3 regions of the Barnesiella sp. B2-R-119 genome follow, and region 1 is predicted to be linked to each of the others. Evidence: riboswitches for the same ligand, from Rfam matches in the RefSeq annotation. Region 1 holds a riboswitch; each other region holds the start of a gene.
What was found. Region 1 has a riboswitch for cobalamin ahead of NBH06_RS10840 (TonB-dependent receptor plug domain-containing protein). Riboswitches for the same ligand answer to the same signal wherever they lie in the genome.
Positions count from the first base shown of each region.

Region 2: linked by a shared signal. The riboswitch ahead of NBH06_RS11515 (uroporphyrinogen decarboxylase/cobalamine-independent methonine synthase family protein) and the one ahead of NBH06_RS10840 (TonB-dependent receptor plug domain-containing protein) in region 1 are both predicted to bind cobalamin.
Region 3: linked by a shared signal. The riboswitch ahead of NBH06_RS09780 (anaerobic ribonucleoside triphosphate reductase) and the one ahead of NBH06_RS10840 (TonB-dependent receptor plug domain-containing protein) in region 1 are both predicted to bind cobalamin.

Region 1 is NZ_JAMOKL010000005.1:119,354-121,626, forward strand. Features, by position in the region: gene NBH06_RS10830 (cytochrome ubiquinol oxidase subunit I) at 1-83, opposite strand, end outside; gene NBH06_RS10835 (DUF4492 domain-containing protein) at 90-350, opposite strand; cobalamin riboswitch at 527-725, shown strand; gene NBH06_RS10840 (TonB-dependent receptor plug domain-containing protein) at 832-2,273, shown strand, end outside.
Region 2 is NZ_JAMOKL010000006.1:106,033-108,305, forward strand. Features, by position in the region: gene NBH06_RS11515 (uroporphyrinogen decarboxylase/cobalamine-independent methonine synthase family protein) at 178-1,278, opposite strand; cobalamin riboswitch at 1,411-1,612, opposite strand; gene NBH06_RS11520 (alkaline phosphatase) at 1,692-2,273, opposite strand, start outside.
Region 3 is NZ_JAMOKL010000004.1:344,785-347,057, reverse strand. Features, by position in the region: gene NBH06_RS09780 (anaerobic ribonucleoside triphosphate reductase) at 1-1,036, opposite strand, end outside; cobalamin riboswitch at 1,089-1,296, opposite strand; gene queA (tRNA preQ1(34) S-adenosylmethionine ribosyltransferase-isomerase QueA) at 2,113-2,273, opposite strand, start outside.

The DNA of each region.
Region 1 (2,273 bases):
AGGGGAACAAATAGCCAGTGGTAAATGGCGGTGAGTGCAAATTGTGCTCTCGACCAATCTACAAGGGAAAAAAGATCGTTCATGGTTACTTATGATTGTTGATTTTTAGGATTATTCGGAGTAATGAGATTCTCGATGACTTGGTTGGCTCTCTCCTCGTCGGTATCGTATTTCTGTTGCAAGATATTGGGGAAAAAGAATAACCGCAAGATAAAAAACATGATGAACAACTTGATGAGGATAATTGCCCAAAGAGTTTTACCTAAGGTCATGTTTCGAAATCCTTCCATATAAAATCGCCAGATTTTCAGAGGGATACTATTGTTTTTCAAAATCTTGTTTTCCTCCATGCGTATTATCTTCAACGAATATGTTCACAATATTCGGTAAAATTTATGATTAATACAAATTTGTACACATTATTTTTCGGATAAAATAAATTTCTATTTTTTTGAAGTAACGATTGGATTGTATGTTTGGTTTGGAATATTTTTAATAAAAAATAGAAAGGAGTCGATAATTTATGTTACCTTTGCAACGCATTGGTTTCAAAGCCCCGGTCGGGGTGTAGAATGAAAAGGGAATCGGGTGTGAATCCCGAACAGTCCCGCTGCTGTGAACTCCAAAAAAGGTTCCGAGAATACTGAAAGCCACTGATTATGACGATTGGGAAGGCCTCGGTTACCGGAGTAAGTCAGAAGACCTGCCATGCTGTTTGTCATTAGCTTTCGTGGGGTAGAGCTTGTGAATCTGCGGAGTAAATATAAAGCCGCTTGTTTGCATGGATTTTTAGGCATTATACCCGAAGGCTGTTTATGAAAGGATAGGCCGATGAAGACTTTTTATCGATGTGTGTGGGGTATGATGGTGTCGCTGCTTTGCGGTGTGGGACAAGCGAATGCCGATTCTTCTTCTCTTGACTCGATACAGACATTGGGAGAGGTAATGGTTACCGCCAATCGGTATAACGAAGTGATTCCTTCGCAGAAGCTCACCGGAAAGGAACTGAAAGCGTTGAATAGTTTTTCGGTCGCCGATGCCATACGTTATTTTTCCGGTTTGCAAATTAAGGACTACGGTGGCGTGGGAGGATTGAAAACTGTCAACATTCGCAGCATGGGTACAAACCACATGGGTGTTTATTATAATGGAATTCAGTTGGGAAATGCTCAGAACGGACAAGTGGATTTGGGCAAGTTTTCGCTTGAAAATATAGAGGAAATATCGTTGTATAACGGTCAAAAAAGCGAGATATTCCAGTCTGCTCGGGAGTTCGGTTCGGCGGGCTCTATCTATTTGACGACACGTCGCCCTAAATTTAAACCGGGAGAAAAATCGCATTTGAAAGCATCTGTGAAGGCCGGGTCATTCGATTTGCTGAATCCTTCGGTTTTGTTTGAATATAAACTTAGCGAGACGGTCAGCATGACATTCAATAGCGAGTGGATCAATTCGAGCGGGAAATATAAATTCCGTTACCGGCGGGTGACTCCTTCGGGAGAGACGGCATACGATACCACGGCTACCCGTAAAAACGGAGACATCGATGCCGTTCGGTTCGAAGGAGGATTGCAAGGTTACTTGCCCAACGGTTATTGGAAAACCTATGTTTATCATTATAGTTCCGAGCGGGGGATTCCGGGGGCTATCGTCAATAACGTGTGGCGCAACGGAGAGCGTTTGTGGGACCGGAATTCTTTCGTGCAGGGTGTCTATCAACAGGATATTACCCGCAAATATGGGATTAAGGTGAATGCCAAGTATGCTTTCGATTATACCCATTATATGAATAACGACGATAAGCTGATGCGAGTCGACAACCAGTATAAACAACGAGAGGTTTATGTATCGGTAGCCAATAAGTATTCGATATTCAGAAATTGGGACGTCTCGGTGGCATACGACATGCAGTGGAACGGTTTGTCGGAGTACATGTCGGCCGACCGGTACACGCACTGGATTTCGGCGGCAACGGCTTTTTCTCTTGCCGACCGTTTGAAAATGCAGGCCAGTGTTTTGGCGACTTTGGTCGATGAGAAAGCATCGGGACAAGTAAAAGCGCCTAATAAAAGTAAAGTGACTCCGGCGGTATTTCTTTCTTATCAACCGTTTAAAAAATACAATTGGGTGTTTCGCGCTTTTTATAAACAGATATATCGCATGCCCACCTTCAATGACTTGTACTATGCCGATATGGGTAACTCGGTGTTGAAGCCCGAGAGCGCTACGCAATACAATGTGGGATTTACTTATGCTGTCGCTCCGAAAACGGG
Region 2 (2,273 bases), on a different contig from region 1:
ATGCAGAACCGCATCCTATTTTCGCATACTGTACAAAGATAGTGAAAGATAAGAGCAGGATAAAACAAATATATTTGTTTTTCATGTCGAACCATACTCTATTTTCGATTCAATCGCAAATTCGTGGGGGGGTAGACTTTTTGCATATATAAAGGTAGAAAAACCGGGAAGCCCGTTCTATTCTCCCCAAACGGTTTTTGCAATATTTTTCATTGTCGCTATTTTGTTCCACATTTCTTGTTCTGAAATCGAGCTGTTTCCCGATAAATTCCTGAAATTGCCTTGACAACTGAGATGAAGAGACTCCAATGGTAGAAGGCGTGCAGCGTTTTCGATATGATGAGTGATAGTGCTGGTAGATATCGGTTGGCTGCTTGAAGTCGATACAAGCCCTAATATAACGTCTTTGCTTTGACAATGTTTCAAGATGGAAAAGTCTATATTTTCATTTTCCCTATTACCGAAGTCGAAAGCTATGGCATTCGCTTGCGTAGAGAGTAGTATTTCTGCTATTTTTTCTCGATCTCGGGTATTCCACCATTTCTCGTCGAATTGTAAGGATATGCACATATCGTCGGGCTTGTCGTTTAAGCAGAGTTCGGTCAAACGAGCAAGTACGGTAGACAGAGATGCGAGGTCGGTATTATTTGCTTCGGATATTTGTTGAATATCGCAGCCTCCCGTTAAGTTCCAAGTATAGTCGCTGAATTGTAGGAATCGGCATCCCATATTGTAAAATTCTCTAATTACTTTTTGGTAGGTCTGTGCAATATCATGGGAGAGCACTTCGATGTCGGGATAATATCTTCCTGTATTAAGACGGTTCTCAGGACGGATTAATTCGGCTAATAAAGTCATTGGGGACGGTAGTAGAGCTTTTGCATACATGTCGCCTCCGATAATTCCGGTCAAATAGGTAAAGTGCTCTGTGACAGGTGGCGTCGATAAAAAATGATTGTCGAAGTCTATTTTCCCGCATATAACAGATTTATCATTTTCTTCTGACGTATCGTTTGGTTCTGTTTCGTGCCTGGAAATGTTTTGAAGATGATGAAAAAAATCCGTGTATCCGTTTGATCTATAATCTCCATCGGTAACGCATTTTAAACCTATCTGTTTGCATGTGTCGACAATGTGTTGGATTTCTTTATTTTCGATTTCCAGTAATTGTGCTGCATTTAGAAATCCTTCTTGAACTTGTTTGCGTGCTTCGATTAATTGCGGTGAATAAACAAAATTCCCAGTTATATCCACACTGTAAGGAATCATTCTTCTCATAACTGCATCATTTTACATATATAAACTATGTTATAGAAAAGCGTGTTTCTATAACATGGTGTATTTTTTTGCTTTCGCAAAAAATTTCTATCGGAAAAGTATTCGTTTTATCTCCTAATCCGCGAAGAGATAAATTTTATTATGTAACCGGCAGGTCTTCTGACTTGTTCTATTTTAGACGCCTTCCCAATCACATTGGATTAGTGGCATTGTAGTTGTTTGTCTAAAATCTATCGAACTACACAGCAGCGGGTCTGTTCGGGATTTGCACCCGATTCCCTTTTCATTGCTTTATCGAACGCGATAAAAGCAAACCGATTACAAGGGACAAAGTTATTTCCTTTATTTTATTTTACAATGTTTTTTCTAAAAAATCTTATATATAGATAGGCTTTCTTTTCTTAGTCTTTGTATTATTCGTAGCCGGCAATTCGGGCTATTAGTAAGGGCACATCGGTATTGTCGAGTTTCCCTTGAAAGTTTTCTGCTCCTAACCCAATCGCATAGAGCGGGACATAACCCGCTGTGTGAGAACTGCAAGACCATGTGATTTCGGCTATTTCGTTGAGAATCGTTTTGGCGGCTTCGGCTATCGGTTCATTGTTTTCATATAGAGATTTTATCAAGTCCCCTTGTTGGTTGTGTATAGTTTCTTCGTAAATTTTTTTAAGATGTGCTTCTTGTTTGGGGGATAAGTCGAGTTTGCTCCAAAAGCCAAAGGCATGGGATAGGGCTTTTTGTATAGTTTCCCATGAAATTTCGGTGTTTTGTTTACGCAGATTTTCTATTTCTTTTGTAAATGCTATTCCACTCATTGTTTGATATTGGAGTGCTTGTAGGTTGAGTGAGTAATTTCCGTTGCCTAATACTACGCCTCCGGTTTCGTGGTCGGCTGTAACGATAATGAGGGTTTCATCGGGATACTTTCTATAAAAATCATAAGCCAATTTTACCGATTCTTCCAAATCTTTTATTTCTCTGAAATTGGTAGCTCC
Region 3 (2,273 bases), on a different contig from region 1:
CGTAATTTATCGAACTGAACACCACTTGATTACCTCCACGAGAGTGCATGGTATTGAGATTGTGAACCAACCCCTCCATAGCTTGATGCGTATCTTTACGAGTCATCTCGTAACTTTGTCGCCAAGCGGTATCGAGTTCGGCAGCAGAGACGCTCACCCCTATCTCTTTCAAACGCTCGCCCAAAGCGGCTTTCTGTTCTTCGGTCATATCGATCGAAACGATTTCTTTCCGAAACAAATCTTTCAACGCCGGCATATCTTCCATTCCGTGCAAACGACAAATAAAGCCCACCCCGTTTTCGAGATGCTTGCGGAAACTCTTCAAGACGCCCGGCGCCATAAAATGGTCGAAAGCCGGAATGGATTGCCCGCCGTGTTGCTCATTTTGGTTGGTCTGGAAAACGATGGTGGCCAACGTGGCATAACTCTGTATGGACTGCGGCGTACGCACCGTACCGTTCTTGGTATGGAATCCCCGGTTGAAGATGTCCTCCAAATCATATTGTACGCAAGTGGTCGTCTTGGTGGGATAGTAATCGAGGTCGTGAATGTGTATGTCGCCTTCCCGGTGTGCCCGTCCATAACGAACCCCGACCAAATATTTATAGGCATAATCTTTCGTGACCTCCGAGGCGAATGTCATCATTTGCCCTGCCGGTGTATGAGACGACATATTGGCATTGCTCAGGTTTACGTCGTTCTTCTCGACCGCCACGATACCGTCCATCACCTGCTTCATCGATGTGCGCTTTTCACGTTCCTTGGTACGCCACTCCCGATAAATGATAAATTTCTTCGCTACCGAGGGATTGCGCATCATCAATTTGCGCTCTACCAAATCCTGAATCTCCTCTACCGAGATATTCTCCCTATCAATGGCAGCGGCAACCTCGGCCGTAACTTGTTTAATAGAGGTCTCGTCGTCGTTCATACCGTCGGCACGATAGGCCTTAGCGATAGCCCGCTCGATTTTCTCAATCGAGAAGTTCTCTTTGGATCCATCACGTTTCGTAATGGTAATACATGCATAGTCCATGCTGATTGTTATTAAAGATTCGATACTGCGAACGCCTCCTCGAACGTTCATTTGCTTCTCTCCCACTTCGGCAGGTCTTCTGACTTTTCCCAATCCGAAAACGCCTTCCCGATATTCAGAAACAGATTCTTTATCAGTGGCCTGTGTCAACGGACTTTTGCAGGAATTACAGCAGCGGGACTGTCCGGGATTCTCACCCGATTCCCTTTTTATCGATTGTGCCTCACAGCGACAACCGAACCGAAATGCGAGTGTAAAGGTACATAAATTCTTTCCAAGAAAACAACAAATCTACACACAAAAGTTTCCTGTTTTGGAAAACTTTTAGAATTATTTTATCAAGAAAGTTTCCCAAAACAGGGAATTATTGCCCATCAATATAGCACTTTTATTTTTTCTGAAACTGCCCGAAAAGATAGTGTTTTCATAGAGTCTCTCAACTTTACTTGTCGGTTTTCTTACTATTACAAGCGAGGTCGATAATCAGTGAGAATATCGGCTCAGTAGGAAATCTAAGGGAATTGCCCTTTTGCACAACCATAAAGTGAAAAGCCCGCCCTTCTCCCCCTGCGTTTTGCCATGTAAAATATAGGCAAAGTGGCACGTAGTGACAGAGGGAGTAATACTACAAAAATACTATATGCCATCTTTCCAACCCCTCTCCTTAGAAACTATTGTTTCTTCGGTGTCTCCTCTATATGGCTAACATAGTACCCCGTAATACTACGGGACACGGCAGGGGAGGAGATTGCAGCCCAATCCGTTCCCCTTGCTGCGTTTTTTCAACCCCTCCGTCCTTCGGACACCTCCCCTATATTTTGCTGTGCAAAACACAGAGGAGGAGTACACTTTGTATAGAAATTTAAGCAAGAATCAACCTTTCACCGAAAAGTCCGGAATGTGTTTGTTGACAAGTGGTTCATCGCTAAAATTCATGCCTACCCTACGGATTTTCGGCTGAACCGTAAAAGGCGGTTCAGTAGATACTGTCGGAATCTAAGGACGTTCATCGAAAACAAAAGGAGGAATACGTAGAAAACGCTATTCCTCCCTATTATAAAAGTACCCAATCGATTTTACAAAATGAGCATGGCATCGCCATAAGCCCCGAAACGATAACCTTCTTTCAATGCCGATCCGTATGCCTCCAAAACGATGTCATAACCACCGAACGCAGCTACCATCATAAGCATAGTGGAAAGGGGCATGTGAAAGTTCGTCACCAAATTGGTTGCCA